One region of the Xanthomonas sp. F4 genome, then DNA from elsewhere that is predicted to be linked to it. Evidence: riboswitches for the same ligand, from Rfam matches in the RefSeq annotation. Region 1 holds a riboswitch; each other region holds the start of a gene.
The links. A riboswitch is a leader RNA that binds a small molecule or an ion and turns the genes downstream of it on or off. The one in region 1 is predicted to bind cobalamin.
Positions count from the first base shown of each region.

Region 1 (5,334 bases):
GCGCCAGTTCCAGTTGCACGCCGGCATCGGCGGCGGCCAGTTCCGGCGCCAGCGGCAGCGGCAGCGCGTAGGGATTGAGATCGGCGTAGGCCGGCCGCGGCGCGCTCGCGTCCTGCAGGGCAAGCGCGTCCTCGTTGCGCCAGCCGTCAGCGTCGCGGCTGCAGCCGCTGGCGACCGGCTTCATGCCCACCGCGCGCTGACCACGCGCGCGCAAGGCATGCAGCAGCGCGGTACTGGCGATGGTCTTGCCGATGCCGGTATCGGTGCCGGTGACGTAGAAGGCGGGAACAGCCATGCAAAAACCCTGTCGGTTGGCCGGCGGGACGCGCGGCGGCGCGCAGGATAGCCGGGCGCGTCGCGCGCGTCAGCCGCCGCGGTGCCGGCGGACGCAGCGCGCTGCTAGACTCGCGCGATGTTCGCCTCGTCCTCGCTCACCGGCAGCAAGCCGGAACAGTACGCCCAGTTGCTCGACCAGGCCCGTGCCCTGGTCGCCGGGGAGCCCGACCGCATCGCCAATGCCGCCAATCTGGCCGCGCTGGTGTACCACGCGTTGCCGCGGCTGAACTGGGTCGGTTTCTATCTCTACGACGGCAAGGAACTGGTGGTCGGCCCGTTCCAGGGCCTGCCCGCCTGCGTGCGCATTCCGCTGCACAAGGGCGTGTGCGGCGCGGCCGCCAGCAGCGGCCAGACCCAGCGCATCGACGACGTGGAGGCGTTCCCCGGACACATCGCCTGCGATTCCGCCTCGCGCTCGGAACTGGTGGTGCCGCTGCTGCGCGACAGTGCGCTGGTCGGCGTGTTCGACCTGGACAGCCCGGACCTGGCCCGCTTCGACGCCGACGACCAGCGCGGCCTGGAAGCGATCGCCCAGGTCTTCATCGACAGCCTGCGATGAGCACGGCCAAGCTGCGCAACATCGGCCCCAAGAGCGCGGCCTGGCTGCGCCAGGTCGGCGTGCGCACGCAGCAGGACCTGGAGGCGGCCGGCGCGGTCGGCGCCTTCGTCAAGGTCAAGCGCGCCGGCTTCAAGCCCAGCCTCAACCTGCTGTACTCGCTGGAAGGCGCGCTCAGCGGCTGCCACTGGCAGGAACTGTCCGAGGCGCGCCGCGCGCAGTTGCTGGGCGAGCTGGAAACCGCAACGGCGGCGCTGCCGGCACAGCGCGGCCTGCCGGTCGCCGGGCCGGTGGCGACGACCCATTTCGACCGCGACGACACGCGCGGCGACGATGACGCCGACGGCGCCTACGCGCACGACACGCACGAAACGCCGATGGACGACCATCACGGCGACGACGACGGCCACGGCACCCACGCCGACTAGGGCGTTGCCGCATCCGCAAGCATGCCGCGCCTTGATTGCGCATGCCTGTGACAACGCAGAACGTGGATGTGAGTCCGCGCCCGAGCGACGACGCGAGCACGGACGCGCGCGATCACAGCCCTTCGGGCGGAGTCTGGCCGGCATGTCGCCTGCGCCGCGCGGCCCGACCTGACTACCCCTCGGCGCTACGCCGCGCAATACCGGTGGTGCGCCTGCCAGACCCAAAGCCGCATCCCCGGGATGGATGGGCATGCCCTACCCCGCGCAGCCAGCGGCGATCGCGTACAATCGCGCCGCTTCAAGGTGACCCACCGGCTCCGGCCAGCGGGTTGAAACGGGAAGCCGGTGCGTCTTGCGACAAGGCCGGCGCTGCCCCCGCAACGGTAAGCGATCCGCGCTGACGACTTTCGCCACTGTGCCACGGCATGGGAAGGCGTCGCAGCCGGGAGGTCCGCCTCCCCGATCGCCAGCCCGGAGACCGGCCTTGCAGCTCACTGGTTGCGATGCGGAGGGCGTCGCGGCGTGCCGCGCCGCGTTCGGCGCCGTCCGCTTGCACCTTCCGTTCGCGACTCCCTCGCCGTCACAGCGCGCAGCCGCGCGCCGGAGTTGCCACCCATGTCGTCCCGCCTGCTTTCGGTCGCGATCGCGTCCGCCCTGTCCCTGCCCGCGCTGGCCCACGCCGCCGACGCCGCCACCGATCTCGACCAGGTCCTGGTCACCGCCACCCGCACCCAGATCTCGGTGGAGGACAGCGTGGTCCCGGCGCAGGTCATCGACCGCGCGGAGATCGAGCGCAGCCAGGCCACGTCGCTGGCGCAGCTGCTGCAGGGCCGCGCCGGCATCGGCATCTCCAACCAGGGCGGCCTGGGCAAGCTGACCACGCTGAGCCTGCGCGGCAGCGAATCGGACCACGTGCTGGTGCTGGTCGACGGCGTGCGCATCGGCTCGGCCAGCGCCGGCCTGGCCGCGTTCCAGGACCTGCCGCTGAGCCAGATCGAGCGCATCGAGATCGTGCGTGGCCCGCGGTCGAGCCTGTACGGCTCCGACGCGATCGGCGGCGTCATCCAGATCTTCACCCGCCGCGGCGGTCAGGGCTTCCAGCAGAACCTGAGCCTGGGCGGCGGCAGCCACGGCCTGCGCGAGGCCGGCGCCGGCTTCAGCAACCGCGGCGAGCGCGGCTGGCTGGCCGTGCAGGGCGGCTACCAGGAGACCGACGGCATCAATGCCTGCAACGGTTCGGCCACGCTGTTCGCCGGCTGCTTCGTCGACCAGCCCGACCGCGACGGCTACCGCAACGTCTCGCTGAGCGCGCGCGGCGGCTACGCGCTGACCGACACGCTGCGCATCGAAGGCCAGGCGCTGAACATCGACAGCCGCAACGAGTACGACGGCGATCCGCTGTTCGCCGGCAACGAGGCCGACAACACCCAGCAGGTGTTCGGCGGCAAGCTGGACTGGACCCCGTCCGATCGCCTGCACCTGGCCGCGCAGCTCGGTCGCAACGTCGACGACGCCGACAGCTACTACCGTGCCCCCGGCGCGCGCACCCGCAGCTTCGTCAGCACCTTCGACAGCCGCCGCGACACCGCCGCGCTGCAGGGCGACGTCACCCTGGCCGAAGGCCACCTGCTGAGCGTCGGCAGCGACTGGCAACGCGAGCACGTCACCAGCACCACCGCCTTCGACGTCGACAGCCGCGACAACACCGGCGTGTTCGCCGAGTACCAGGGCCGCTTCGGCGCGCAGCAGGTGCAGGCCAGCGTGCGCAGCGACGACAACGAGCAGTTCGGCGAACACACCACCGGCAGCCTCGGCTGGGGCCTGGCGCTGGCGCATGGCCTCAAGCTCACCGCCAGCGTCGGCACCGGCTTCAAGGCACCGACCTTCAACGATCTGTACTACCCGTTCGCCGGCAATCCGGAGTTGAAGCCGGAGCGCTCCAAGAGCGGCAACCTGGGCGTGGCGCAGTACGCCGACAGCTGGAACTGGACCTTCAACGCCTACGAGACCCGGGTCAAGGACCTGATCTCCTACGACGCGGTCAGCTTCCTGCCGGTCAACGTGGACGAGGCGCGCATCCGCGGCGCCGAATTGACCGGCTATGCATTGTTGGCCGGCTGGGAACTGTCGGCGCAGCTGAGCCACACCGACCCGCGCAACCGCAGCGATGGCGACAACCGCGACAACTGGCTGGCGCGCCGCGCGCAGAACACCGCGCGCCTGGACGTGGATCGCGGCATCGGCCCGGTCAAGCTCGGCGTCACCGTGTTCGGCAGCGGCCACCGCTTCGACGATGCGGCCAACCGCGTACGCCTGGCCGGCTACGGCACCGTCGACCTGCGCGCGGAATACGCGTTCACCCCGGACTGGACGCTGCAGGCCAAGGCCAGCAACGTGTTCGACCGCGACTACCAGACCATCAACTGGTACAACCAGCCTGGCCGCGAGTACGCGCTGACCCTGCGCTACGCGCCGGCGGCGCGCTGAGTCGGCGTCCCGCGCTGCGCCGGCGGGCGTGGCGCGGGGCAGCCCGCACGGAAAACACGCGCGTCTTTTTTGCAGGAGCGGCTTCAGCCGCGACAGGCTTTCCCGCGAACTCCCGTCGCGGCTGAAGCCGCTCCTACGAAAGGCGGCATGTGCGACCACGTCGGATGTAGATGCGCGCATTCTCAACGCAGGCATGCGCCACGCATCGCGCAATTGGTCGCTCGCGATAAGGGCCGCTGGCTGTCGAACGCAAACACCCGCCTTCGTGCTCATGCATCGCCGCACAAACCTTACAGTTCGGCGCCCGCTACGCGCCCGTACCCTCACCCCAACCCCTCTCCCAGGGGGAGAGGGGCGTAATGCGTCATGGGTTGTGGGAGCGGCTTCAGCCGCGACGGGCTTTGCCGGGAAAGCCTGTCGCGGCTGAAGCCGTTTGTACGAAAGAGCTGGATCTTCGCGCTGCGCCGGGGCGCTGCGCAGCGCCTCAGCGCAACTGCAGCAGCTCGCGCAGGTCGTCCATCAGCAGCACCACGTCGGCGGTGGCCAGATCCAGATCGCGCGGATAGCCGTAGCGCACCAGCGCCACCGGCATGCCGGCCGCCTGCCCGGCCTGCAGGTCGGTCCCCGAATCGCCGACCATCAGGCAGCGTGCCGGCGGTTGCGCGAACTGCTGTGCCAGGTGCAGCAGCGGCACCGGGCTGGGCTTGCGTTCGGGCAGGCTGTCGCCGCCCAGCACCGCAGAGAACAGATCGGCCACGCCCAGATGGCGCAGCAGCGGCGGCACCATCGCCGACGGCTTGTTGGTGCACAACGCCAGCGTCACCCCGTCCGCGTGCAGTTGCGTCAGCGTCTCGGCCGCGCCGGGATACAGCCGCGGACTGCGCAACAGGCATTCGGCGTAGTGGCGCATGAAGGTCGGCATCACCGTCTCGAGTGGCGTGGCGTCGCCGGCATGCCGCCAGGCGATCTCGACCAGCTTGCGCACGCCCTCGCCGATCCAGCCGAGCACGGTCGCCTCCGGCACGCGCGGCAGGCCGAAGTCGGCCAGCGTGCGGTTCAACGCCTCGGCGATGTCGGCGCCGCTGTCGACCAGGGTGCCGTCCAGGTCGAACACCACCAATGCGTAGGGGAACGTCATATCGTGCCAGTGCGGGAGGGGGAAGTGCGCATTGTAGGTGGGGCAAGGCTGGTATGCGGTCGCGACAAGGCCGATCAGCATGACCAGACGATGAAGTCGGTGTTCCAATCCTTGCAGCATGCCCCTGTGGGAGGGACTTCAGTCCCGACGCGGAAGAGGCGAAGGCCGCGTTTCCGGTTCGCTCGCGTCTCCCTTGGCTTTCAATCCACGCCGGTAACCGTGCGACTGGAGCTGGTGCCTGTCGTGGCTGTCCCGGATCGGGTTTCAATCCACGCACACTTAAGGGCAGGACTGCGACAGACGCTGCCTATGGTGCAGCCGTTCCTATTTCGACCTCTGCACCGGTGAAGGTGCGGCTGCCAACTCGGCATCCTCAACGGCTACAACAA
Region 1 is NZ_JAASQX010000001.1:199,842-205,175, reverse strand. Features, by position in the region: gene bioD (dethiobiotin synthase) at 1-295, opposite strand, end outside; gene FHR66_RS00955 (GAF domain-containing protein) at 413-895, shown strand; gene FHR66_RS00950 (TfoX/Sxy family protein) at 892-1,320, shown strand; cobalamin riboswitch at 1,605-1,821, shown strand; gene btuB (TonB-dependent vitamin B12 receptor) at 1,936-3,807, shown strand; gene gph (phosphoglycolate phosphatase) at 4,292-4,945, opposite strand.

Region 2 (5,334 bases), on a different contig from region 1:
TATAGCGGCAGCGGCCATGACAACGCCTGCGCCGGCGTGCCGGCCGGCTTCAGCGGCACGGGCCTTTCGCAGACCAACGCGATCAAGTCCGGTGCCACCTATGTCGGCTACCAGCTCAAGCCGGAGAAGGGCACCTCGTTCGACTACGGCCTGGTCTACAGCCCCGAGTACGTGCCGGGCCTGTCGGTCAACCTCGACTGGTGGAAGGTCAAGCTCAATGATCTGATCCAGCCGATCTCCGCGCAGACCGTGGCCGACCTCTGCTACAACGACAACAACAGCCCGTACTGCAGCTACATCCACCGCTATCCCGCCAGCAGCGTCAGCGCCGGCAACATCGACTACATCCAGACGCCGGTGGTGAACATCGGCAAGCTCAATACCCAGGGCATCGACCTGGGCGCGAGCTACGCGCTGCCCGCCACCGACTACGGCAAGTTCACCGTGACCGTGGACAGCACCTACCTGCACCGCTACGACATCGACACCGGGGACACGGTGGTGCACATGGCCGGCCGCTACAACTCGTCCTACGGCAACTACGCGCACTGGCGCGCGCATGCCCTGCTCGGCTGGAAGCTGGGCAACTGGGATGCGAGCTGGACCACGCGCTGGATCGGCAAGATGCAGGTCGGCAGCGGCGACCTGACCCAGAACATGTCCGCCGACGCGCAGTTCAAGGGCGTGGTGCTGGACTACGGCAGCTACATGTACCACGCGCTGCAGGTGGGTTACGACATGGCCGGGGCGAACCTGCGCCTGGATCTGGGCGTGGACAACCTGACCAACAAGCAGCCGCCGATGATGTATCAGAACAACGTGTTGAACGCGAACACCGACGTGAGCACCTACGACACGCTGGGCCGTTACTACTGGATGCGTGCCACGTACAAGTTCTAATGCGCAGCAAGGTGTTGCGAAGTAAATGGCATCGGCGCCTCTTCATGGGGCGCTGATTCCAAGTGGGTAATGCCTGGTTGTCGGTTTGGTGCTGGTGAGGATTTCCCGAACACGCCATCAATTTCAACGGCAAGTTATGGATTCTTCCCGCAGAACTCATGATGTTGGTCGCGCAGCGCCACCCAACTCCCTGGGTGGCGCTGCGCAGTGCCATCACTGCATCCTGTCCACCTACCTGAACTTCACTGACAGGCCGGCCTGACCGAAGGCGCCGGCATGGCGGGATGGGCGCGCACCGTCGCCGCACATCCCCAATCCCGAATCCCCAATCCCGGCCGAAACAGGCGCCGCGGCGCTCACCCCGCGCCGTGCAGATGCTCGAACAGGATGGTGCTGCCGATCGCGATCAGCAGGGCGCCGCCGACGATCTCCGCCCGCTTGCCGGCCAGCGCGCCGAGCGCGCGGCCGAGCATGATGCCCAGGGTGACCATGGTCAGCGTGCACAGGCCGATGATCGCCGCGACCTCGACGATGTTCACGTCCAGGAAGGCCAGGCCGACGCCGACCGCCATCGCGTCGATGCTGGTGGCGAACCCGGTGGCGGCCAGGCTCCAGAAGCCGTGACGCTTGGGCGCGGCCTCGTCGGGCGCGTCGGACTCCGGCTTGAGGCCGGCGACGATCATGTGCACGCCCAGCGCGCCGAGCAGGCCGAAGGCGATCCAGTGGTCGAAGGCGACCACGTACTTGGACGCGGCCTGGCCCAGCACCCAGCCCAGCGCCGGGGTCAGCGCCTCGATGCAGCCGAAGATCAGGCCGGCGCGCAGCGCGTCGGCCCAGCGCGGACGTTGCATCGCCGCGCCCTTGCCAACCGCGGCGGCGAAGGCGTCGGTCGACATGGCGATGCCGAGCAGGAGAATCGAAAGAAACGACATGGGGAACCGTACCGGGACAGGCGACAACGACGAGCGCGCGCGCCCGGCCTTCGCCTTGCGCACTCGCCGCTGGTCTCGCCAACCGAACTGGCTGCCCGTACCACGGCGCATCGGCCGAGTGTGTTGACACGGGCGCTGTCCGCGCAGGTCGGACAGCAGGCTACTCCCCAAGGGGACGCGCAGTCTAACAGCCGTCAATTGCGGCGAACATACCTGGAACGCACGCGAACCTGCAGCTTCTCTTCTTAGCATCGGCTATAGCGGCGCGTGCAGGCCGGCGTTCCGCGTGGGGTGCTGCGATGGCCCGCAGCGCCCGTGATCACTGCAGCGCATTCGGTTGATCGCTGCAGGGAATCCGGTGTCGCCGCTGCGGCGCTGTGCATGCTGGTGATACGCGCCGCCTGCTGAGGCGAACGCGGCTGTGTGCGGTCGGCAATGGCGGCGCTGCGTGCCGACGCCAACACCGCGCGCTGCGCTGCAGCGTGTTGCCGTCGCCGCGGCGCGACTACACTGGCCACGCTTCAGGTGCCTGGTCGTCGCAAGACGCACCGGGTGAAACGGGAAGCCGGTCCGATGCCGGCGCTGCCCCCGCAACGGTAGGCGAGAACACCCGACAACAGACCACTGCGCAAGCGGGAAGGTGTCGGGGTGATGCGGTCGCGCATTGCTCGCAAGCCCGGAGACCGGCCTGACGTGGACGTCCTGCGACGTTCTTTCTCGGGTGTTGCGGTGGGCAACCTGACGAGCGGAACGACGTCGGGGCCCTTGCGCCGCGCGTTCGCTTGTCCTGTCCATCGCCGCCCGCCCGGTGGTGATGCGATGAGGAGACAGGACCCGTGAACCAGATGACCCGGACCGGCGCCGACGTGGCGACCGTCAAGCTCTTGATCGACGGTGCGTTCGTCGAATCCAGCAGCAGCCAATGGCGCGAGGTCGTCGATCCGGCGACCCAGGACGTGCTCGCGCGCGTGCCGTTCGCCACGGCCGCGGAAGTGGATGCCGCCGTGGCCGCCGCGCAACGCGCGTTCGCGAGTTGGCGCAAGACGCCGATCGGCACCCGCGCGCGGATCTTCCTGGCCTATCAGCAACTGATCCGTGCGCACATGGGCGAGCTGGCGGCGATCCTCACCCGCGAGCAGGGCAAGACCCTGGCGGACGCGGAAGGCGACGTGTTCCGCGGCCTGGAAGTGGTGGAACAGGCCGCGGCGATCGGCAACCTGCAGCTCGGCGAACTGGCCAACAACGTCGCCAACGGCGTGGATACCTACACGCTCTTGCAGCCGTTGGGCGTGTGCGCCGGCATCACCCCGTTCAACTTCCCGGCGATGATCCCGCTGTGGATGTTCCCGATGGCCATCGCCACCGGCAACACCTTCGTGCTCAAGCCATCCGAGCAGGATCCGCTGGTGACCATGCGCCTGGTCGAACTGGCGGTGCAGGCGGGCGTGCCCAAGGGCGTGCTGAACGTCGTGCATGGCGGCGCCGAGGTGGTCGATGCGCTGTGCGACCACGCCGACATCAAGGCGCTGTCGTTCGTCGGCTCCACCAAGGTCGGCACCCACGTCTACCGGCGTGCGGCGCTGGCCGGCAAACGCGTGCAATGCATGATGGGCGCGAAGAACCATGCGGTGGTGTTGCCGGATGCGGCGCGCGAGCAGACCCTCGACGCGTTGGTGGGGGCGGCCTTCGGCGCCGCCGGCCAGCGCTGCATGGCCGCTTCGACGCTGGTGCTGGTCGGCGAGGCGCGGCAGTGGATTCCGGCGCTGGTGGCCAAGGCGCAGACGCTCAAGGTCAACGCCGGCAGCGAACCCGGCACCGATCTGGGGCCGGTGATCTCGCGCAGTGCGCGCGAGCGCATCGAAGCGCTGATCGCCACCGGCATCGCCGAGGGCGCGACGCTGGAACTGGACGGACGCAACCCGACGGTGCCCGGATTCGCTCATGGCAACTTCGTCGGCCCGACGATCTTCTCCGGGGTCGCGCCGGGCATGCGCATCTACGACGAGGAGATCTTCGGCCCGGTGCTGGTGATCCTGGAGGCGGCTACGCTGGAAGATGCGATCGCCCTGGTCAACGTCAATCCGAACGGCAACGGCACGGCGCTGTTCACCCAGTCCGGCGCCGCCGCACGCAAGTTCCAGGAGGAGATCGATGTCGGCCAGGTCGGCATCAACGTGCCGATTCCGGTGCCGGTGCCGCTGTTCTCGTTCACCGGTTCGCGTGCCTCCAAGCTCGGCGACCTCGGCCCCTACGGCAAGCAGGCGGTGCAGTTCTACACGCAGACCAAGACCGTCACTGCGCGCTGGTTCGACGATGCCGGCGCCGGGCAGGGCGTCAACACCACGATCCGCCTGTCGTGATGGCCGCGGCGATGCAGTGGCCGCTGGAGCAGTCGGCCGATGTCGGGCTGGACGAGGCGCAGCGCGCCTATCGCGAGGCCGCGCGCGGCTTCGCCCAGGCCGAACTGGCGCCGCACGCGGCGCGCTGGGACGCGGACGGGATCTTTCCGCGCGAGGCGATCGGCAAGGCCGGCGAACTCGGCTTCTGCGGCCTGTACGTGGACGAGCACGCCGGCGGCAGCGGGCTGTCGCGCCTGGATGCGGCGATCGTGTTCGAGGAACTGGCCGCGGTCGATCCGTCCACCGCGGCCTTCATCAGCATCCACAACATGGCCACCTGGATGCTGACCCGTTTCGCCACGCCGGCCGTGTGCAGGGACTGGGGCGCGGCGTTGGCCAGTGGCGCCAAGCTCGCCTCGTACTGCCTGACCGAACCCGGTGCCGGCTCCGACGCGGCCGCGCTGAAGACCCGGGCGGTGCGCGATGGTGACGGCTACCGCATCGACGGCAGCAAGGCGTTCATTTCCGGCGCCGGCGCGACCGACCTGCTGGTGGTGATGGCGCGCACCGGCGAGGACGGCCCGCGCGGCATCAGCGCGTTCGCTGTGCCGGCCGATGCGGCGGGCATCGCCTATGGGCGCAACGAGGACAAGCTGGGCTGGCACAGCCAGCCGACCCGCGCGGTGAGTTTCGACGGCGTGCGCGTGCCGCTCGCGCATCGCCTGGGCGAAGAGGGCGAGGGCTTCCGCATCGCGATGCGCGGCCTCGATGGCGGCCGCCTCAACATCGCTGCGTGCTCGCTGGGCGCGGGGCAGGGCGCCCTGGACGCGGCGCGGCGCTATCTGGGCGAGCGCCGCCAGTTCGGCAAGAAGCTCGCCGAGTTCCAGGCCCTGCAGTTCACCCTGGCCGACATGGCCACGCAACTGGTCGCCGCGCGGCAGATGGTGCACACCGCCGCACGCAAGCTCGACGCCGGCGCGCGCGATGCGACGGTGTGGTGCGCGATGGCCAAGCGCTTCGCCACCGATGCGGGCTTTTCGATCTGCAACGACGCGCTGCAGTTGCACGGCGGCTACGGCTACATCCGCGAGTACCCGGTCGAACGCCTGCTGCGCGACAGCCGGGTGCATCAGATCCTGGAAGGCACCAACGAAATCATGCGC
Region 2 is NZ_JAASQX010000005.1:176,805-182,138, forward strand. Features, by position in the region: gene FHR66_RS16480 (TonB-dependent receptor) at 1-900, shown strand, start outside; gene mntP (manganese efflux pump MntP) at 1,257-1,832, opposite strand; cobalamin riboswitch at 2,339-2,538, shown strand; gene FHR66_RS16490 (CoA-acylating methylmalonate-semialdehyde dehydrogenase) at 2,678-4,192, shown strand; gene FHR66_RS16495 (acyl-CoA dehydrogenase family protein) at 4,192-5,334, shown strand, end outside.
Region 2: it holds a riboswitch for cobalamin, as region 1 does, so the genes downstream of both, FHR66_RS16490 (CoA-acylating methylmalonate-semialdehyde dehydrogenase) here and btuB (TonB-dependent vitamin B12 receptor) in region 1, are expected to answer to the same signal.

Region 3 (5,334 bases), on a different contig from region 1:
ATTGCCGGACAAAGACGCAATGCAGCAAAGCACGCCGAACTGGGATGCTGGACATGCCTGGAGCACGAAGATGCCCGGCGCACGTGGCGCCGGGCATCGCCGGTCACGCCGCCTGCGCCTGCTGACTGCGCAATTGCCGCGCCGCGGCGACCATCGCTTCCAGGGCGCTGCGCGTTTCCGCCCAGCCGCGGGTCTTCAGCCCGCAATCCGGGTTGACCCACAATTGCTGCGGATCCAGCACCGCCCGCGCCTTCTCCAGCAACTCCACCATTTCCTGCGTGCTCGGCACGCGTGGCGAATGGATGTCGTACACGCCGGGCCCGATCGCATTCGGGTAGCGGAAGCGCACGAAGGCATCGAGCAGTTCCATGCGCGAGCGCGAGGTCTCGATCGAGATCACGTCCGCGTCCATCGCCGCCACCGCCTCGATGATGTCGTTGAACTCCGAGTAGCACATGTGGGTGTGGATCTGCGTGGCGTCGCGCACGCCGGCCGCGGCGATGCGGAAGCACTGCACCGCCCAGTCCAGGTACGCCTGCCAGTCGGCGCGGCGCAGCGGCAGGCCTTCGCGGATCGCCGGCTCGTCGATCTGGATCACGCCGATGCCGGCCGCCTCCAGGTCGCGCACCTCATCGCGCAGCGCCAGCGCGATCTGCCGGCAGGTCTGCGCGCGCTCCTGGTCGTCGCGCACGAACGACCACTGCAGCACCGTCACCGGCCCGGTCAGCATGCCCTTCATCGGCCGCTCGGTCAGCGACTGCGCGTACTGGGTCCAGCGCAGCGTCATCGGCGCCGGACGCTGCACGTCGCCGTAGATGATCGGCGGCTTCACGCAGCGCGAGCCGTAGCTCTGCACCCAGCCGTGCCGGGTGAAGGCGAAGCCGTCGAGTTGCTCGCCGAAGTACTCGACCATGTCGTTGCGCTCGAACTCGCCGTGCACCAGCACATCCAGGCCCAGTTGCTCCTGCGCGCGCACGCAGCGTTCGGTCTCGGCAGCCAGGAACGCGTCGTACGCGGCATCGTCGAGCTTGCCGGCCTTGTGCTGCGCGCGCGCCTGCCGCACCTGCTCGGTCTGCGGGAACGAGCCGATCGTGGTGGTCGGATACAGCGGCAGCCGCAACGCGGCCTGCTGCGCCTGGCGGCGTTGCGCATACGGCGACTGCCGGCGGCCGGCATCGTCGGTCAGTGCGTCTACCCGTCGCGCCACCTCGGCGCGGTGCACGCGGGCGGAGGCACGGCGGCTGGCCAACGCATCGCGCGCTGCATCCAGTCCCGCCTGCGCCTGCGGCTGATCGTCCAGCGCATCGGCCAGGGTGCGCAGTTCCTGCAGCTTCTGCCTGGCGAAGGCCAGCCAGCCGACCAGTTCACGGTCCAGCTTGGTCTCCTGCTGCAGATCCACCGGCACATGCAGCAGCGAGCACGACGGCGCCAGCCACAACCGCTCGCGGCCGACATGGCCGGCCGCGTAACGGGCCAGGGTGAGCGCGTTGTCCAGCGGCGTACGCCACACGTTGCGGCCGTTGACCAGGCCGGCCGAGAGTACGCGACCGGCTGGCAAGGCTTGCAGCACCGCGTCCAGTTGCGCCACGCCGCGCACCAGATCCACGTGCACGCCGTCCACCGGCAGCGCCATCGCCAGCTCCAGGTTGTCGCCCAGCTCGCCGAAATAGCTGGTCAGCAGCAGCTTCGGCCGCGGCGCCTGCGCCAGGACGTCGTAGGCGCGGCGATAGGCGGCGCGCGCGGCGTCGTCCAGGTCCAGCACCAGCGCCGGCTCGTCGAGCTGCACCCAGCCGGCACCGGCCGCATGCAGGCGCTGCAGCAGGTCGGCGTACACCGGCAGCAGACTGTCCAGCAGTGCCCAGCGGTCGCTGCCGTCCACCGTCTTGGACAGCGCCAGGAAGGTCACCGGCCCGATCAGCACCGGCCGGGTCTGGATGCCCTGCGCCTTGGCTTCCAGGAACTCCACCACCGGCTTGTCGCCGCGCAGGCGGAAGTGCTGGCGCCGCGCCAGCTCCGGCACCAGGTAGTGGTAGTTGGTGTCGAACCACTTGGTCATTTCCAGCGCGTGCAGGTCCAGGCCGTTTTCTTGGGTGCCGCGCGCCATCGCGAAGTAGCCGGCCAGCGGATCGGCATCGGCCAGCGCGCGGTAGCGCTGCGGGATCGCATCGAACAGGAACGCGGTGTCGAGCATCGCGTCGTACAGGCTGAAGTCGTTGCTGGGCGGCACGTCCACCCCGGCCTCGCGTTGCAGCTGCCAGTGGCGCAGGCGCAGGTCGCGTGCGGTGTCCTGCAGTTGCGCGCTATCGATGTCGCGGCGCCAGTAGCGTTCCAGCGCCTGCTTGAGCTCGCGTCGCGCACCGATGCGCGGGAAGCCCAGGTTGGTCACGATCGTCATGTTGCGTTTCCTCATTGCGTTCAAGGGCATTGAGGAACGAAGGAACCGCGCGCCGCGCGTCCCGTTCGCACGGACCGCCCGCCACGCCAGCGACCTTCGCCCCCGCGGGCGAACCGGTACCGCGCGGGCAGGCGGACGACGCGGCGCGGCGCAAGGCCGGGTCGCGGTCCGGCCGCCTCCCCGCGGAGGCGCCAGGTCGAATCGGAGGACGCACGGTCCTCCGGCCGGGGCCGGTATTCGGGCTGATGGACACGCGCACCGTGCCGGCTGCGCACCTACTGTCCGTCGCTTCCCAGGCCGGCATGCGCCGGCCCAGTGCCATTGACGGAGGTCGTTTCCATTCACCGCTGCGGGGCAGCTCCGGAATGGGCAGGCGCTTGCGGCGCCGGCCGTCACCGGATTCCCGTTTAAATCCATCCCTTCATCCGAATGAAGAGATGAATACCTTCGGCGAGCGCACGATAGGCCGGATGCGGCGGCGGGTCAAGCGCCAGTGCGTTTTTGTCGGTAGGTCCCGGCAACGTTCATCGCGAACGTGTAAGCTATTGATCCCTAAGCCAATGACTTGGCGCTGCGGCGGATAGCCGGCGGCGCCCGTCCGTCGTGCCGATGACGCTTCCGCTCCCCACCGCCGATCTCCCCGCGCGTTACGCCGCCTCGCTGCGCCTGTCCGTCGCCCCGATGATGGACTGGACCGATCGGCATTGCAGGATCTTCCACCGGTTGCTGGCGCCGTCGGCGCGGCTTTACACCGAAATGGTGCACGCCAATGCGGTGGTTCTGGGCGATCGTGCGCGGTTGCTGGATTTCGATGCGTCCGAGCATCCGCTGGCGCTGCAGCTCGGCGGCAGCGAGCCGGCGCTGCTGGCGCAGGCGGCGCGGATCGGCCAGGACTGGGGCTACGACGAGATCAACCTCAATTGCGGTTGCCCGTCCGACCGGGTGCAGGCCGGGCGCTTCGGTGCTTGCCTGATGCGCGAGCCGGCGCTGGTCGCCGAGTGCGTGGCGGCGATGGTCGCGGCGGTGGACATCCCGGTGACGGTGAAGTGCCGGCTGGGCGTGGACCAGGACGACGACTATGCGGTGTTCCTGGCCTTCGTCGACCAGGTTGCCGCGGCCGGCTGCGGGCTGTTCGTGGTGCACGCGCGCAACGCCTGGCTGCAGGGCCTGTCGCCGAAGGAGAACCGCGAGGTGCCGCCGCTGCGCTACGACTGGGCGCACAGGCTCAAGCGCGAGCGGCCGCAGCTGCAGGTAGTGCTCAACGGCGGCCTGGCCGCGGTAGAGACGGCGCAGGCGCAGTTGCAGGCAGTGGACGGGGTGATGCTGGGCCGCGCGGCCTATCACGACCCCTACGTCCTGCACCGACTGGACGCGGCCCTGACCGGCGCCGCGCCGCGTCCGCGCGCGGAGTTGCTGCGTGCGCTGCGTCCCTACGTCGAGGCACGCCTGGCCGAGGGCCTGGCGCTCAAGCACATCACCCGGCACCTGCTCGGCCTATTCCATGGCCAGCCCGGCGGCCGCGCCTTCCGCCAGGTGCTCAGCGAGGGCGCGCACCGGCCGGGTGCGGATTGGGCGCTACTGGAGCGGGCGTTGGCGATCACCGATGGGGCGACACGCGCGGCGGCCTGATCGGCGGGAGCCAATCGGAACGCAGCGGAGGCGCCATGGCCTTGCTCATCGGCTGGTCGACCTCGTCTCTTCTCGATAGCGTAGGACAGCGTCGCGACTCGGTCGGCGACGGGTCCGCATCCCACTTTTATCCTTTCGTTCAGGGATTCCGTTCAGGTATGGCCGGCTAGTCTCTGCGTTCCCGGAGACGCTGCGAAGCACCTGCCGTAGGGCCTCTCCAGACCCCTGGCGCGGCCCTTGCATCGACTCTTCACAGGTTCATTTGACTGAATGTCGCCCGTGGCGGCCGGAAAAGTTCAGACCGGATTCACCCCGAAAAATCAAGAATTTGCCTCGATTTCTCGAGGTCGTCTTCGTTTCCACGAGGTGTCGCGCTTCACAAGTTTTGAACGTTTCCGATCAGTCCGTTAGGATGCCCGTCGTGACTTCTCCTGCTTCCCGCCACTACCGCTTCGCCGCCGTCTTCGCGCTCGCGCTGGCGTCGGTCGCGGCTGGGCATGGCCGTGCGCAGCAGCCGCCCATGCCGGGCGCGATGGCGCCGCCGGAGCGCGACGCGGGACGCAGCCGTGACTATGCCGGCAGTTCCCTGTCCGATGCGGTGCGCCGGGTGCAACGGTCCACCGGCGGCCAGATCCTCGGCGCCGAGCGCGTGCCGTTCGACGGACGCGACATCAACCGCGTCAAGTACATGGACGGCCGTGGGCGGGTACGCTACATGGACGATCCGCAGCCTGGCCGTGCGGCACCGCCGCGGGCGCCGCGGTCGGGCGAGCCTCCCGAGCCACCACGCGACGATCACCCGTGAGTCCGGATAGTTCGGTTCAGGTTCCACACACCGCCCCGGCCACCGGCCACCTGTAAGTTACTAGGGAGAGTTCATGCGTATCCTTCTGGTCGAAGACGAAGCTCCGCTGCGAGAGACCCTGGCCGCTCGCCTGAAGCGCGAAGGCTTTGCGGTGGATGCGGCGCAGGACGGCGAGGAAGGCCTGTACATGGGCCGCGAAGTGCCCTTCGACGTGGGCATCATCGATCTCGGCCTGCCGAAGATGTCGGGCATGGAGCTGATCAAGGCGCTGCGCGACGAAGGCAAGAAGTTTCCGGTGTTGATCCTCACCGCGCGCTCCAGCTGGCAGGACAAGGTCGAAGGCCTCAAGCAGGGCGCCGACGACTACCTGGTCAAGCCGTTCCATGTCGAAGAGCTGCTGGCGCGCGTCAATGCGCTGCTGCGCCGCGCCGCCGGCTGGAGCAAGCCGACCCTGGAATGCGGTCCGGTCGCGCTGGACCTGGCGGCGCAGACCGTCAGCGTCAGC
Region 3 is NZ_JAASQX010000008.1:40,872-46,205, forward strand. Features, by position in the region: gene metE (5-methyltetrahydropteroyltriglutamate--homocysteine S-methyltransferase) at 104-2,395, opposite strand; cobalamin riboswitch at 2,607-2,860, opposite strand; gene dusA (tRNA dihydrouridine(20/20a) synthase DusA) at 3,005-4,024, shown strand; gene FHR66_RS19320 (hypothetical protein) at 4,437-4,829, shown strand; gene FHR66_RS19325 (response regulator transcription factor) at 4,903-5,334, shown strand, end outside.
Region 3: it holds a riboswitch for cobalamin, as region 1 does, so the genes downstream of both, metE (5-methyltetrahydropteroyltriglutamate--homocysteine S-methyltransferase) here and btuB (TonB-dependent vitamin B12 receptor) in region 1, are expected to answer to the same signal.